DNA from 2 places in the Streptomyces sp. NPDC020747 genome. Region 1 is predicted to be linked to the other one. Evidence: riboswitches for the same ligand, from Rfam matches in the RefSeq annotation. Region 1 holds a riboswitch; the other holds the start of a gene.
The links. A riboswitch is a leader RNA that binds a small molecule or an ion and turns the genes downstream of it on or off. The one in region 1 is predicted to bind cyclic di-AMP.
Positions count from the first base shown of each region.

Region 1 (7,710 bases):
TCCGGGCTCGCCGCGACCAGGTGCACCGTCTGGGCGCCCACCCCGCAGCCCACCTCCAGGACCTTGCTGCCCGGTGGGTACGCCGTGCCGGCGTGGAGCAGTTCCGCGAGGGTGTCCGCCTGGTCGCCGAGGCGGCGGGACTCGTGGGCGGAGTAGCCGTGGACGTAGTCGAGGGCTTCGGTGGGTGTGGTCATGACCGTGAGCCTCGTCGGAGAATGGTCCGGTGGACAGGTCCAAAGAAGGTGCCGCCGAGAGGGCCATAGGCGTCGAGGGGGACGCGTGTGTCGGTGAGGCCGTGGGTGCGGGGGCCGGGGCGGGCGTCGCCGGGTCCGTCGTCCCCGGCTCCGACTTTCTCCAACTCGATGTGGCCGAGGCGCCGTTCGGTGGGCGGGCCGAGTGGCTGGCCGGGCAGTTGAGACAGGCCGTCGCCGACGGGCGGTTGCCGGTCGGCAGCAGGCTTCCGGCGACTCGGGTGCTCGCCGCGGAGTTGCGCGTCTCGCGCGGGGTCGTGACCGAGGCGTACCGGCGGCTCTCGGAGGAAGGGCAGGTGGAGGGCCGCGGGAGGGGCGGGACGGTGGTGGTGGCGGGGCCCGGGGCAGCGGGTGCTTCGGGTTCGGGTGTCGGAGGCCGTGCGGTCGGCCCGGGGCAACTCGCTTGCGCCGAGCCTCCGTACGCTCCCTCCCCGTCCGCCTCCACTCCGTCCTCCCCGTTCGGCAGCCCGCCCGGCGATGACGTCTTCGACCTGATCCGTACGGCGGCCGCGCGGATCGACCTGTCGCCCGGGGTGCCGGATCTCGCGGCGTTTCCGCGGGCGGCCTGGCTGCGGGCCGAGCGTGGGGTGTTCGGGGAGCTGGCTGCGGGCGGGTTCGGGTACGGGGACCCGCGCGGGACCGAGGAGCTGCGGCGGGCCGTCGCCCGGTGGCTGGGGCGGTACCGGGGGATCCGGGTCGAGGCCGGTGACGTACTGATCGTCGCCGGGACCGCGCAGGCGCTCGCGCTGATCGGGCGGGTGCTGCGGGAGGACGGCATCGAGGAGATCGCCGTGGAGGACCCGGGGTCGCTCGGGGTCAGGCAGCATCTACGGAACCAGGGGCTGCGTACCCCGCCGGTGGCGGTCGACGGCGAGGGCGTCCTCGTGTCCGAACTGCGGGACCACCGGGCCGTGTTGCTGACCCCGGCGCACCAGTTTCCGACGGGGGTCGTACTCGGGGGCGCGCGGCGCCGGGAGCTGATGCGGTGGGCCGGGGACGGCGGGCTGGTCGTGGAGGACGACTACGACGCCGAGCACCGGTACGACCGGGCGCCCGTGCCCGCGCTGCGGTCGATGCTGCCGGAGGGGGTCTGCTACGCCGGAAGCGTGTCCAAGCTGCTCGCGCCCGCGCTGCGGATGGGGTGGGTCGTGGCGCCCGCGCGCTACCGGGAGGCGCTGGTCGCCGCGAAACGGTACGCCGACCTGGGCAACGCGGTTCTGCCCCAGCTCGTGCTGGCCCGGCTGATGGAGTCGGGGGAACTGGAGCGGCACCTGCGGCTGGTACGGCGGCGCCATCGGCGTCGGCGGGACGCGATGATCGGGGCGATACGGGCGCATCTTCCGGGGGCCGTGGTGCATGGGGCCGCGGCCGGACTGCATCTGCTGATCACGTTCGGCGGGGACGACAGCGCCGGAACCGACGCCAGTGCCGGAACCGATGACAGCGGACGAACCGGGGACAGCGGAGGAACCGGGGACTTCAGGGATGCCGACCTCGCCGCCGCCGCGCTGGCCCGCGGGGTCAAGGTGCACCCGCTCTCCTGGCACCGCCAGCGCCCGGGTGGCCCGCCAGGGCTGCTGCTCGGTTACGCGGCGTCCTCGGTGTCGGCGATCGAGGAGGGGGTCGCCGTACTGGGTGAGGCCGTTGTCCGCTGCTCGGTGGGTGCCGGTGTCCGGGGCCCCAACACCCGCACGGCCCACCGATAGTGGCGTACGGCCTTCACCACGCCGATGAGACCGGTCAGCCAGAGGATGAATCCGATCCCCGTCACGAGCACCACGTCGCTGTAGGCGTCCCGTCCGGTCTTCGCCTCCGCCGCCCCCGCGAACGACGTCCACAGCCCGAACGCGCAGACGGTGAGCGAGGAGAGCAGCCAGAAGAGACTCAGACCGGAGGAACGCAGCCGGGCGTCCGCGGGCTGATGGTTGTCCAACCGCAGCCAGGCGTCGAGAAGTTGGCTGATATGGCGGTCCCGCCGGACGGCGAGGACGACAGCCACGACGGAGGGCGCCAGTGAGGCCAGGCCGAGGACAGCGAAGAGCGGCCCCAGGATGAACCCGGTGGGATCGCGCTGCTCCAGTTGCTGCAACGGCAGTACCAGCAGCGCCCATCCGATGATCGCGGTGACCGCCAGCAGCCACAGGAGCAGCACCCGGTGCACCCCGAGACTGCGTCTGCGCAGCTCCTCCAACGCCCGCCCGCGGTCGGCCAACAGCGCCGACCGACTGGGCCAGCCGCTGATGTACGCGGGCGGCGGCGGAAGCGGCAGCGTGGGGCCGGGCATCGAATCCTTCGGGAAGGCGACGGCGAACCAGGCGGAACAGGACGGAACGCAACAGGACGGAAGACAACAGGACGGAAGACAACAGGACGAAAGACAACGGGACGGACGGGAACGGGACGGAAGACAGCGAGGCAGAGTGAGAAGGGAACGGAGCGGAGCGCGACCGTGCGGTGCGGTGCGGCATTTCGAACAGTGCCACGCCGACGCTACCCCGCCGCTGTACCCAGGCGATGCCCATCCACGCCCGGCCGACGCCCGAACGGCTTGAACTCCCCCGCGCTCTCCACCAAACCCTGCCTGTTCCACCAACCTCCGCCTGATCGCCGGCCGGCTCACGCCACGCGCGTGGCCCCCGCGAACGGCATCTCGTCGATCGGTGCCACCCGCACCGGCGCCGACGGATTGGGCGCGTGGACCATCTGCCCGTTGCCCACGTACAGCCCCACATGGCTGATGCCCGAGTAGAAGAACACCAGGTCGCCGGGGCGCAGTTCGGACCGCGACACCCGCTGGCCCGCGTTGATCTGCGCGTACGTCGTGCGGGGCAGTTCGATCCCCGCGGCGCGGTACGCGGCCTGCATCAGCCCCGAGCAGTCGAAGGCGTCGGGACCGGTGGCGCCCCACACGTACGGGCTGCCGAGTTTTCCGTACGCGTACGAAATGGCGTTCGCCGCACGGGAGTTGGGGGCGGTGGCCGACGAACCGCTGCCGCCGCCCAGATCGCGCGGGCCCGCGGCGGAACGTGAGGCACGCGCGGTGTCCGCGTCGTCGGCGCCGATGCGGGCCCGGTCCGCGTCCGACAGCCGCGACAGCAGATCCCGTGCCTCTCCCAGCTTCCCGGTGACGGCCGTCTTGTGCCGCTTCAGCTCCGCCTGCCGCTCCTTGAGCGAGGTGAGTTCGACATGGGCGGCCCCGCGCAACTGCTCGATCTCGCGCAGCTGCCGGCGTACGCGCGACACGTTCGAGGCCTGCCTGCTGCCGGCCCGCTCGGCGAACGCGGCCCCGTCCAGGTACTGGTCGGGATCGGAGGAGAGCATGAGCCCCAGCGCGGGGTCGACGCCGCCGTCCCGGTACTGCGCGGCGGCCAGTGAACCGAGCGCCTCCCGCTCGGAGTTGAGCCGTTCCGTCCTGCGCGCGGCCTCGTCCCGCAGGGTGTCCAGGCGGCCCCGCGTCTTGGTCGACTTCTCCTTCGCGCCGTTGTACTTCTCGGTGGCGACCTCCGCCTCCTGGTACAACTTGTCGACCTTCGCCTTGACCTGAGCGGGTGTCAGCTCCGGGGCGGCGGCACCCGTCCCCTCGAACCCGGTCGCGCTCGCCGCGCCCGCAAGCGCGATGGTGAGGGCGGTGCGGGCCGTACTGCCGCCGACTGAGCGCTGTCTCGGCTTGCGGTGCGCTGCCACGTGCGATCCACGTCCTTCCGTACGGCCGCCGAGGCGTTGGTGCGGCTGCGGCGGCGGCCCTCAGGGGCCCGTTGCACGTCCGGCGGCGTTCCGCACAGGGGGAGCGGGCCGCCGCCGGACCTTCTCGGCGGTGGTGTCCGGATGCCGCCCCTGACCCGGGCGGTGGTGGGGAGCCGGTCACCTGGTGAAGGACGCTAAACCTGGGACCGCGGCGGGGGTAACGGCATGTACGGAAGTGGTGGGACTCGGACATGAGCTGACCGGGTGCGACCACGAGCCGGGCCCGGTGCCGCCGACTTGGCGTGGTGCGGTGACCGATGCGCGGATTGTGGTGAAACGGGCGGCGACCCGGTGCTATGGGCTCCGCCGGGGGCGGTGCGCGGTGGTGCGGAGGTGTCTGGTTAGTGTCCGGGCTCATGGACGTACTCATTCATGTCTTCGTAGCCCTGCACATCATCGGCATCGCGTCCCTCCTCGGCGGCTTTCTCACACAGCTGAAGGCCATGAGTGACGGCACGGCCCGCTTCAGTCCCGCCATGCTCCACGGCGCGCTGACCATGCTGGTCACCGGCGCGATCCTGGTCGGCCTCAACCAGGCCGACGACCAGACCGTCAACAACATCAAGATCGGCGTGAAGCTCGCCCTGCTGGTCGTGATCCTCGGCCTCGTGTACGTGAAACGGGACGAGGAGAAGGTGGAGAGCAGCCTGTTCGGCCTGGTGGGCGCGCTGACCACGGTGAACATCTTCATCGCGGTGCTCTGGACCTGAGTGGAGACCGGTGTGTTTCCACATGGGTCTCCACTCAGGTCTGCCTCCACTCAAGTCTGCGAAAAGCCCCTCACGCCGGGCGCACCACGCTGTGGATCGGCATGTAGTAGATCGACTCCTCGCGGACGTACGCCCCCGGCTTGGGCGCGTGGATCATCATGCCGTCGCCGATGTAGATGCCGACGTGGCTGATGTCGTCGTAGAAGAAGACCAGGTCACCGGGCTGTGCGCTGTTCACTGAGACCGTCGTGCCGGCCTTGACCTGGTCCCAGGTGGTGCGCGGGAGCGTGACGCCGGCGGCCTTCCAGGCGGCCTGGGTGAGGCCGGAGCAGTCGTACGAGCCGGGGCCGCTCGCGCCCCAGACGTACGGCTTGCCGATCTGGGCGCGGGCGAAGGCGAGCGCCTTGTCGGCCTTGGCGGTGGAGGCGGCTGGCCCGGACCCGGAGGTCCCCGAGGTGCTCCCGGAGCCCGTGGAGGTCCCGGTGCCGGTGCCCTGCGCGGCCTCCTGGCGCCGCCGCTCGGCGTCGGCCGCCTGCTGCCGGGCCAGCTCGTCCGCCTTGCGCTGGGCCTCTTCCTGCTTCTTCCGCTCGATCGCGGCGAGCCGCGCCTTCTCCTCGGTGGTCAGCTTCGAGAGGAGTTCGCGCGCCGTGGCGAGCTTCCGCTGGACGTCGGCCTTGGACGTCTTCAGCGAGCTCTGCGTCCTGGTGAGCGTCTCCAGGCTCTGGGACGCCTCCTGCCGCTTCTCCGTCGTGGCGGTCTGCTGCGTCACGTAGTCGTCGACGGACTGCTTCTGGCGGCTGGTCAGCCGGTCCATCAGCTGGGTCTGGTCGAAGTAGTCCTGCGGGTTGTCCGCGAGGAGCAGGGAGGCGGTGTCGGGGGCGGCGGCCCCGGTGCGGTACTGCGCGGCGGCGAACGTACCGAGCTCCTCGCGCGCGTCGTTGAGCTTCTCCGTGCGCCGTGCCACGTCGTCGAGCAGGGTGCCGACGCGCTTCTTCTGCTTGGTGGTCCTCTCCTTGGCCGCGTTGTACTTCTCGCCGGCCGTCTCCGCCTGGCGGTAGAGGTCGCCGACCTTCTTCTCGACTTCCTCGAGGCTCGGCTTGGGCTCCTCGGAGGGGGACGCGTTCGCCGTCTGGGAGAGAAGGGCCACCGAGGTCAGGGCCGCGGTGGCGAGGGCCGGAGTCCGTATGCCCATGGGACTGGGGGGCCGGGACTTGCGGTGTGGCGCCACGAGGGCGTCTCCTTCCGTCATCCGCCTACCGAGTTAGCTGTCGGGTTCGGGCGGGTGCTCCGGAAGGTTTGCCCTACGGTCCGTTTCCCCGAAGGGAGTTGGACCGATTCACCCCAAGGTCGGTTGGGTCCCCGGCTCCGTCGGCCACGAGGGCGTACCGGACTCGGCGGAGGCCGCTCGGCCCGGCGTGTTCGCCGGTGCGGGTCGTGCGGCCCACATAAAATTTAGCTAATTCGTGTGGCCCCTGTGAAGTTTGATGTGCGATATGCCCGATACGTTTTCGTGACCTTAGCTTTGGGCTCGACTCTCCGTGGTCAATTGGGAACGATCTACGGCGAGTTGTCCGGAGTGCGGTGACGGCGGCATCCCGAACGGTGGCTTCCGAGAGGGGCGTGGGGATCTGCGCCGTCGGCCAAGGCCCGCCCGCACCCGCGATAGGGGGTTCCCGGATTCCCGTTCCCACCGAAGCCGCAGGTCGGCCATCTGATCGCGGACCGCTACACGCCACCACCGGAGGGTGACGGGCCCGGCGTGAGCGGCCCCGGAAACCCGCACCCCCGCGGAGCGATCCCGTCGAGTTTTCAGGGTGGCGGCGGTGTGTCAGTGGGGGCGCCTAGACTCGGAGAGCGATGAGCAGCCTCTTTGATGACAGCTTCCTGGCGGACCTCAAGCCCTCGCGGGCCCACGACGAGGAGCCCCCGCCGCCCGAGGACGAGCCCCCGCCGCCGCCCGAGGACGAGGCGCCGGAGTCGGGGCCGGTTCCGGACGACTTGTTCGGCGGCCGCTTCGACGTGCCGTCGAGCAGATGGGGGTCCCCCCGCTCGAGCGAAGCCGAGAGTGGGGGAGGGTACTACCGCGACGGGGCCCCTCGCCCGCACGTGGACCCGGCCGCGCTCCTGGACGGGCTGAACGAGAACCAGCGCGCGGCGGTGGTCCACCACGGCTCGCCGCTGCTCATCGTGGCCGGCGCCGGCTCGGGCAAGACCCGTGTGCTCACGCACCGGATCGCCCACCTGCTGGGCGAGCGCAGGGTGCACCCGGGCCAGATCCTCGCGATCACCTTCACGAACAAGGCCGCGGGCGAGATGAAGGAGCGCGTCGAGCAGCTCGTCGGCCCGCGGGCCAACGCGATGTGGGTGATGACCTTCCACAGCGCGTGTGTACGGATCCTGCGGCGCGAGTCGAAGCAGCTCGGCTTCACCTCCTCCTTCTCGATCTACGACGCCGCCGACAGCAAGCGCCTCATGGCCCTGGTCTGCCGTGACCTGGACCTCGACCCCAAGCGCTTCCCGCCCAAGTCGTTCAGCGCCAAGATCTCGAACCTGAAGAACGAGCTGATCGACGAGGAGGACTTCGCGGCCCAGGCCGCCGACGGTTTCGAGAAGACCCTCGCCCAGGCCTACGCGATGTACCAGTCACGCCTGCGCGAGGCGAACGCGCTGGACTTCGACGACCTGATCATGACGACGGTCAACCTCCTGCGCGCCTTCCCGGACGTCGCCGAGCACTACCGCCGCCGCTTCCGGCACGTCCTGGTCGACGAGTACCAGGACACGAACCACGCGCAGTACGCACTCGTCCGCGAGCTCGTCGGCACCTCCGAGCACCCGGTCGACGTACCGCCCAGCGAGCACGACCTCCCGCCGGCCGAGCTGTGCGTGGTGGGTGACGCCGACCAGTCGATCTACGCCTTCCGCGGCGCGACCATCCGCAACATCCTCCAGTTCGAGGAGGACTACCCGAACGCGAAGACGATCCTGCTGGAGCAGAACTACCG
Region 1 covers NZ_JBIRTJ010000002.1:146,991-154,700, forward strand. The annotation lists gene ACH4YP_RS05755 (L-histidine N(alpha)-methyltransferase) at 1-194, opposite strand, end outside; gene ACH4YP_RS05760 (PLP-dependent aminotransferase family protein) at 296-1,957, shown strand; gene ACH4YP_RS05765 (NlpC/P60 family protein) at 2,868-3,935, opposite strand; gene ACH4YP_RS05770 (hypothetical protein) at 4,352-4,705, shown strand; gene ACH4YP_RS05775 (NlpC/P60 family protein) at 4,776-5,933, opposite strand; cyclic di-AMP (ydaO/yuaA leader) riboswitch at 5,940-6,112, opposite strand; gene pcrA (DNA helicase PcrA) at 6,563-7,710, shown strand, end outside.

Region 2 (7,710 bases), on a different contig from region 1:
GCGCGGAGTACGGCATCGCCCACGCCGTCACCGGCAAGCTGATCGTCGCCACGGAGCGCGAAGAGCTGCCCCGCCTGCACGCACTGGTCCAGCGAGGCCGGGAGAACGGCATTCCGGTCCGCGAGCTGGGCGCCTCCCAGATCGCGGAGTACGAACCCCGGGTGCGGGGCCTCGCCGCGATCCACGTATCCACGACAGGCGTGTGCGACTTCGTGGGCGTGGCCCGCCAGCTCGCCGACGCGTCCGGCGCCCACATCGAGTACAACGCCGAGGTCACCCACATCGACCGCCGCCCGGACCTAGGAGTGGCGGTCCGCACCACCGACGGCACCATCACCCGCGCCCGGGTCCTGGTCAACTGTGCCGGCCTCCACTGCGACAAGATCGCCCGCCTGACCGGCGACGACCCCAAGATGCGAATCGTCCCCTTCCGAGGCGAGTACTACACGCTTGCCCGTCCCTCCCTGGTCAACGGACTGGTCTATCCCGTCCCGGACCCGGCCTTCCCCTTCCTCGGCGTCCACCTCACCCGGGGCATCGACGGAAGCGTCCACATCGGCCCCAACGCGGTCCCGGCCCTGGCCCGCGAGGGCTACGACTGGCGGACCGTACGCCCCCGCGAACTGGCGGAGACCCTCACCTGGCCAGGTTCCTGGCGCATAGCGAGACGCCACTGGCGCTACGGAGCCGGCGAAGTACACCGCTCAGCGTCGAAGCACGCCTTCACCCAAGCGGTCCGCCGCCTCCTCCCCGCCGCCACCCCCGACGACCTGATCCCCTCCACCGCAGGCGTCCGAGCCCAGGCGGTCCTACGGGACGGCACCCTCCTGGACGACTTCCTGATCAAGGAATCCCCCCGCACGGTCCACGTACTGAACGCCCCCTCCCCCGCGGCCACGGCCTCCCTCCCCATCGGCCGAGAGGTAGCGACCCGAGCCCTCAGATCCCTGACGACCACCTGAGAACGACCGTCGAATCCGAACCCACGCCGGCGGGCGGCAAAGCACGCACCCAAGGCGGCGGGTGAGGCACCCACGAACAGAAGGGGCCGTGCCGGTACGTCGCAGTCCGCCGCGTAGGGCTCCTCCAGAAAACGCGTCCCTCAAAAACCACAGCCGTACACCCGGAAGCGGCGGACTCGACGTACCGGCACGGCCCCGACCCACGACGACAAGCACAGCCACCCTGAGCTACCCGAGCTACCCCGAGCCACCCAAGCCACGCCGAGCCACCCCGCCCTCACCCGCCCCCACCCCGTAAAATCGACGCACTGTGTCTGACTCCTCCACACCCCCCGACAACCCGGACGCCCCCAGGAAGCCCCGCCCAAAGGGCGAACCCCGCTTCCCCGACGGCCCCCGCCCCGACCCCGCCGGCTCCCACTTCGAGCGAAGAATCCGCAGCTTCCAGCCCCGCAGAAGCCGAGTGACCCAGGGCCAGGCGGACGCGCTCCAGCGCCTGTGGCCCAAGTGGGGCCTGGACATCGACGGCCGGCACCCCCTGGACCTCAAGGATCTCTTCGCCGCCGACATCCCGGTCGTCCTGGAGATCGGCTTCGGCATGGGCGAGGCCACCGCGCGGATGGCCGCCGAGGACCCCGCCACCGGCATCCTCGCCGTGGACGTCCACACCCCGGGCCAGGGCAACCTCCTGAACCTCGCGGACCGAGCCGGCCTGTCCAACCTCCGCGTGGCCAACGGCGACGCGATCATCCTGCTCCGCGAGATGCTGACCCCGGACTCCCTGGACGGCCTGCGCGTCTACTTCCCGGACCCCTGGCCCAAGAAGCGCCACCACAAACGCCGCCTGATCCAGCCGGAGTTCCTCACCCTCGCCGCGTCCCGCCTCAAGCCGGGGGCACTGCTGCACTGCGCGACGGACTGGGAACCGTACGCCGAGGTCATGCTCGAAGTCCTCACCGCGCACCCGGACTTCGAGAACACCCAGCCGGACGGCGGCTACGCGCCACGCCCCGGCTTCCGCCCCCTGACACGTTTCGAGGGCCAGGGCCTGGACAAGGGACACGTGGTGAACGATCTGCTCTTCCGCCGCGTACGGCATACCGACCACACGATCAACTAGGGCCGCACGACACACGACATGGGGACCGTACGGTCGGCCTGAATGGGCCACAAGGCGGAGCCACACCACGCACCGCCCCCGCGCGCCCCCGGCAGTGCGCTCTCGCGGCCCACGCCCCTCCCTCGTTAGGGTCTTTGTCATGGCCACCGGTCCCCCGCTCCCGCCGCCCCCCGGCTTCCCTCCCGGCATCCCCGCCGGAGGCGTCCCGCACTGGTGGCAGCGCAAGTGGGTCCGCTACAGCGCCCTGACCACCCTGCTCGCCCTCTCCGGCCTCGTCATCCTGGCCCTGGTCCGCAAACAGACCGGCACCGAGGGCTTCCTGGTGGGCCTGGGCCTCGCCGTACTCCCGGTCCCGCTCCTCGTCGCCGCGTTCCGCTGGCTGGACAGGGTGGAACCGGGCCCCTGGCGGAACCTGCTCTTCTCCTTCGCCTGGGGCGCCTGCGCCGCCGCGCTCATAGCCATCGTCGCGAACAGCTTCGCGACGAGATGGATAGCGACGGCGACGGCGGACCCGTCCAGCGCCGACACCCTGGGCGCGACGGTCATAGCGCCCATAGTCGAGGAGTCGGCGAAGGCAGCAGCCGTCTTACTCGTCTTCCTGTTCCGCAGACGGGAGTTCACGGGAATCCTCGACGGCGTGGTGATAGCCGGCGTCACGGCGACCGGCTTCGCGTTCACCGAGAACATCCTCTACCTCGGCACGGCGTTCGGCACGGACCAGCTCAGCGGCGGCAGCGGCATCGCCTCCGTCACGGCGGCGACCTTCTTCGTACGCGTGATCATGTCGCCGTTCGCGCACCCGCTGTTCACCGTGCTCACGGGCATCGGCTTCGGCATCGCGGCGCTGTCCGCGGACCGCCACCAGGTACGCCGCGTACTCCTCCCGATCATCGGACTGCTGCTCGCGATGGGCATGCACGCGATGTGGAACGGCTCGTCGACGTTCGGCGAGTACGGCTTCTTCGCGGTCTACGCGGCTTTCATGGTCCCGGCGTTCGGCCTGCTGACCTGGCTGGTCATCTGGACCCGCCAGCGCGAACTGGGCACGATCCGCGCCGAACTCCCCGCGTACGCGATGGCGGGCTGGCTCACCGCCCCCGAGCCGTTCGTCCTCGGCTCGATGAAGGCACGGCGGCTGGCCCGCGAGTACGCCACGCACCACGGCGGTCGCGCGGCGGGCAGGGCGGTCGCGGAGTACGAGGCGTACGCGACGTCGCTGGCGTTCCTGCGCCACCGGGGCCGCAAGGGCCGCGCGGGAGCCGACTTCGTCGTACGGGAACGGGAGTTGCTCCACGAACTGTGGACGCGCCGGGAACCGGCCCGCCCGGCTCTCCTGTACGCGGCCCGGGCGACGGCTCCGGCACCGGTGGCACCGCAGTGGCAGGGCGGCTACGGCTACCCGGCCCCGACGCCGTACACGTACAACCCGTACCGCTCCTGAGAAACGCACCCCCGACCTCAGCCGGAAGCAGCGGTCAGCCTCCCCGACTCCCCCTCCGTGAGGTCAAGTCCGGCCACCCCCAGCAACGCCGGAAGCTGCTCAACCGTACGAGCGCTGGCGATAGGGGCAACGACGGTCGGCCGGGACGCGAGCCAGGCCAGAGCCACGGTGGCGGCCTCGACCCCACGTTCCCGCGCGACCTCGTCGAGCGCGGCCAGCACCCGCGGCCCCCGCTCCGACTCCAGATGCGCACCCGCGGACCCGGCCCGCGCGCTGTCGACCACGGCACCCGCCCGGTACTTGCCGGTGAGGAAGCCCGAGGCGAGCGAGGAGTAGGGGACGACGGCCAGACCTGCCCGGGAGGCGACGTCCCTCAACGGGCCCTCGTACGAGTCGCGGGAGACGAGGTTGTACCGGGGCTGCAGCGCGACGTACCGCGCGAGGCCCTCGCGGTCGGAGAGGTCGAGGGACTCCTGGAGCCGCTCGGGAGAGAGGTTGGACGCGGCGATCGCGCGCACCTTGCCGGCGCGGACGAGCTCGTCCAGGGCCGTGATGATCTCCTCGACCGGCACGGACGGATCGTCGAAGTGGGTGTAGTACAGGTCGATGTGGTCCGTCTTCAGCCGCCGCAGTGACGCGTCGGCCGCGGCCTTGATGTTCGCCCCGGACAACCCCTTGTACCGGGGGTGCGCGCCGACCTTGGTGGCGACGACGACGTCGGCGCGGTTGCGGCGCGCGGCGAGCCAGTCGCCCAGGACGGTCTCCGACTCACCGCCCTCGTTGCCCGGCGCCCAGGCCGAGTAGGTGTCGGCGGTGTCGACGAAGTTCCCGCCCGCGGCGGTGTAGGCGTCGAGTACGGCGAAGGACTGCGCCTGGTCGGCGGTCCAGCCGAAGACGTTGCCACCGAGCGAGAGCGGGAAGACATCGAGGTCGGACGAACCCAGCCTGCGGAGAGAACTCATGGATGGGTCAACAGCCGTACCGGACGACTGTATTCCACACCCAGCCCCCTCAGGCCCGCCCTACGGAGTGAGCCCCTTGCCCCGCAGCCACGCCATCGGGTCGATGCCGTCGCCGCCGCTGGTGTGGACCTCCAGGTGGAGGTGCGCCCCGGTGACGTTGCCGGTCGCGCCCACGCGGCCGATGATGTCGCCGGTGCTCACCTTCTGCCCGACGCTGACGCCGATCGACGACTGGTGCGCGTACCAGAGCTCCGTACCGTCGTCGAGCGTGAGGACCGTGCGGTAGCCGTACGAGCCGTTCCAGCCGGCCTCGGTGATCGTGCCGCTGTGAACGGCCTTGATCGGGGTACCCGTGGGAGCGGCGAAGTCCAGACCCGTGTGCTGACCGGACGACCACAGCGCACCGGACTGCCCGAAGGTGGAGGTGATCGTGTACGAGGAGGTGGGCAGCGTGAACTGCTTGGCGAGCTCGGCGAGGCGCGCGGCCTCGGCCTTCTCCTTGGCCGCCTGGTCCGCCTTCTTCTCGGCGGCGGCGACCTTGGCCTCGGCGGCGTCCCGCTCCTTGGCGGCCAGCGTGGCGGCCTTCTTCGCGGCGGCGGCCTCGGCGGCCTCCTGGGCCTCGCGGTCCACCTGGTCCTGCTGCTCCTCGGCCTGGAGCATGATGCGGGCGCGCAGGGCCTCGCCCGCGTCCGAGTTGCCCTGCTCGGCGTCGGCGGTGGTGAGGCCGACGGCGGTGATCGGGGTGCTGGATCCCTCGGGGGCGTCGTCGTCCGAGAACGGCGAGCCGACGTTCGGCAGGTCGGGGATCGAGATCGACACCGGCGGCTTGCCGGTCTGCGCGGTGGCCATGCCACCCGCGCCGACGGCGGCTATGACACCGACGCCCAGAACGGTCGAGCTACGGGCGAGTCCGCCGCCGCCGCGCTGCTTGGCGACGCGGTGCCGGCCGCGGACGGGAAGGACGGTCTCCGCGCTGGGATTCCAGACCTCCCACGTCTCCTCGTCCTTACGGGCGCCGTAGGCGAAGGTGTCGGGCTTCTTGTCACCCGAGGACTCACCCGTCAACTCATTCGGCACGAACGAGGGTGTGGGGGCAGGCCGGTTGGACGCCACGTAGGCGCACTCCTTTCCTTCCTTCTCGCCTACCGGGTTAGCTGACGGGTTCGGAGCAGGAAGGTCTCCTACGCGCGTCAACCGCGGTGCGCTACACCGCGAAGACGAGCGATTCACCCCAAGTGGTGGTTCCCCGGTTCCCTTGCGGGATTCGGCGCGTGCGCACGGAGCCGACTCTTGTGACGGCTGGGACTACCGCGCTGCGTTATCGAACGTTAATAGACCCGGGCACCGGATTCCAAGCCGTTCCTGATGATCGTTACGGCTCTTGGCCTGGACTTACGGGTCATGAGCGGAGTAAATCGGGCGAGTTGATCGACATTCAGGAGCGGGAGCCCTGTTGATGGTGCGTCAGTTGTTGAGCAGAGGGATTCCGTTCGACTACCAACGGTGATAGAGGCCGCCGCAAGAGCGACGCATCTCACGATCATCGCGCCCTCACGACCGCCGTGCCCTCACGCCCGCCGCACCGCGAGCAGTGCCATGTCGTCCGTGGCCCCGCCTCCGGTGTGCAGCAGGACGTCGTCGAGTACCGCGGCGAGCAACGCGTCGGGCCCGGGAAAGACCCGCCCGGACAACCGCCGGGCCGGATCGTAGAAGACGCCCCGCCGGTCCCGCGCCTCGGACAGCCCGTCCGTGTGGAAGAGCAGCATGGCCCCGCCCGGGAACTCCTCCTGCTGCGCCCGGTCGGGCCAGGTCCCCAGCGCCCCCGTCCCGAGCGGCAGCGCGGGCTCGGCCGCGGCGAGCGTACGTACCTCTCCGTCGCCGTACAGCAGCAGGGGCCCGGGGTGGCCGCGGTTCACGAGGCGTACGACCGGGGTGCCGTGCGGGATCTCGGCGAGCACGGCGGTGGTGAAGTCCTCGAAGGCCGCGACGATGTCGCGCCGGACGCCCTCGCGCGCGAGCGCCCGCTCCAGCCGCTGGGCGACCGCCTCCAGGCTCGCCTCCTGCTCGGCGGCCTCACGGAAGGCACCGATGAGCACGGCGACGACGGAGACCGCCCCCATGCCCTTGCCCCGTACGTCGCCCACGAGGAGCCGTACGCCGTGCGGGGTGTCCTGCACGGCGTACAGGTCGCCCCCGATGAACGCGCCCTCCTGCGCCGCCTCGTACCGTGCCGCGATATCGAGGCCGCCGATCCGCGCCGCGGGTTCGGGCAGTACGGCCCACTGGGCGGCCTCCGCGATCTCGCGGGCGGTGGCGAGGCGCGCGTCGCCCCGGTGCACGAGCCGGTTGATGCCCACGGCGAGGACGGCGGCCGTGGCCACGGTGAGGACCTCGGTGACCGCGCTCACGTCGAAGGCGAACCTGAGATGTACGACGGCCATGGCCGCGGTCGCCGCGATTCCCGTCCACACGGTGGCGCCGAGCGAGAACAGGGGTGCCGCGATGAGCACCGCGGCCGTGAAGAAGGGAGCCGCGGTGAAGTCCTGCGGGGTGAGGAGGTCGTAGCAGACACCCGCGACGATCAGCAGCGCCGGCAACGCGCGGACGAGGGTGCTCGGATACGAGGCGGTCCTCTCCACGGGCTCGACGCGCACCGGTTCCTGCTTCTGCTCCGGTCCCTGCTCCTCCACCTGTCCAGGCTTCCGGGAGCGGGGGCGGCGGGCGAGCGGACGAGGACCGGGCGGGTGAAGACACCCTGGGGACACCCGAGTCGAGATATCCGGGGAAACACCTGAGGCCGGAATCCTTGATCGGATTCCGGCCTCAGGCCTTCAGTAGCGGGGACAGGATTTGAACCTGCGACCTCTGGGTTATGAGCCCAGCGAGCTACCGAGCTGCTCCACCCCGCGTCGTTAAGACCACTGTACGCCATCCGCGGGACCCAAAGCACACGCGTTAACTTCGCCCGCGCTTCACCGGGTGGTTTGGTACGAAACATGCCGGTCGGCGGTACGGGCCGACAGTGCGGGTCGGCCCTGCGCATCGGCCGTACCGACGGGAAACGGGCCGGTCGGGCCAGGTCAGGTCAGGTCAGGTCGGGTCAGGTGACGGTTGGGTGCCTTCGCGTCGGCCTCGTACTCCGGGAGCACCAGGACGTCGGCGCCGGCCGCGGCCAGCAGCCCGCTCCCGTCCGCGCCCGCCACGAAGGTGTCCGGCTCCCGCCAG
Region 2 covers NZ_JBIRTJ010000003.1:18,703-26,412, forward strand. The annotation lists gene lhgO (L-2-hydroxyglutarate oxidase) at 1-962, shown strand, start outside; gene trmB (tRNA (guanosine(46)-N7)-methyltransferase TrmB) at 1,273-2,082, shown strand; gene ACH4YP_RS09145 (PrsW family intramembrane metalloprotease) at 2,222-3,523, shown strand; gene ACH4YP_RS09150 (aldo/keto reductase) at 3,541-4,485, opposite strand; gene ACH4YP_RS09155 (M23 family metallopeptidase) at 4,546-5,598, opposite strand; cyclic di-AMP (ydaO/yuaA leader) riboswitch at 5,610-5,765, opposite strand; gene ACH4YP_RS09160 (PP2C family protein-serine/threonine phosphatase) at 6,054-7,175, opposite strand; tRNA gene ACH4YP_RS09165 (tRNA-Met) at 7,321-7,394, opposite strand; gene ACH4YP_RS09170 (dihydrofolate reductase family protein) at 7,566-7,710, opposite strand, start outside.
Region 2: it holds a riboswitch for cyclic di-AMP, as region 1 does, so the genes downstream of both, ACH4YP_RS09155 (M23 family metallopeptidase) here and ACH4YP_RS05775 (NlpC/P60 family protein) in region 1, are expected to answer to the same signal.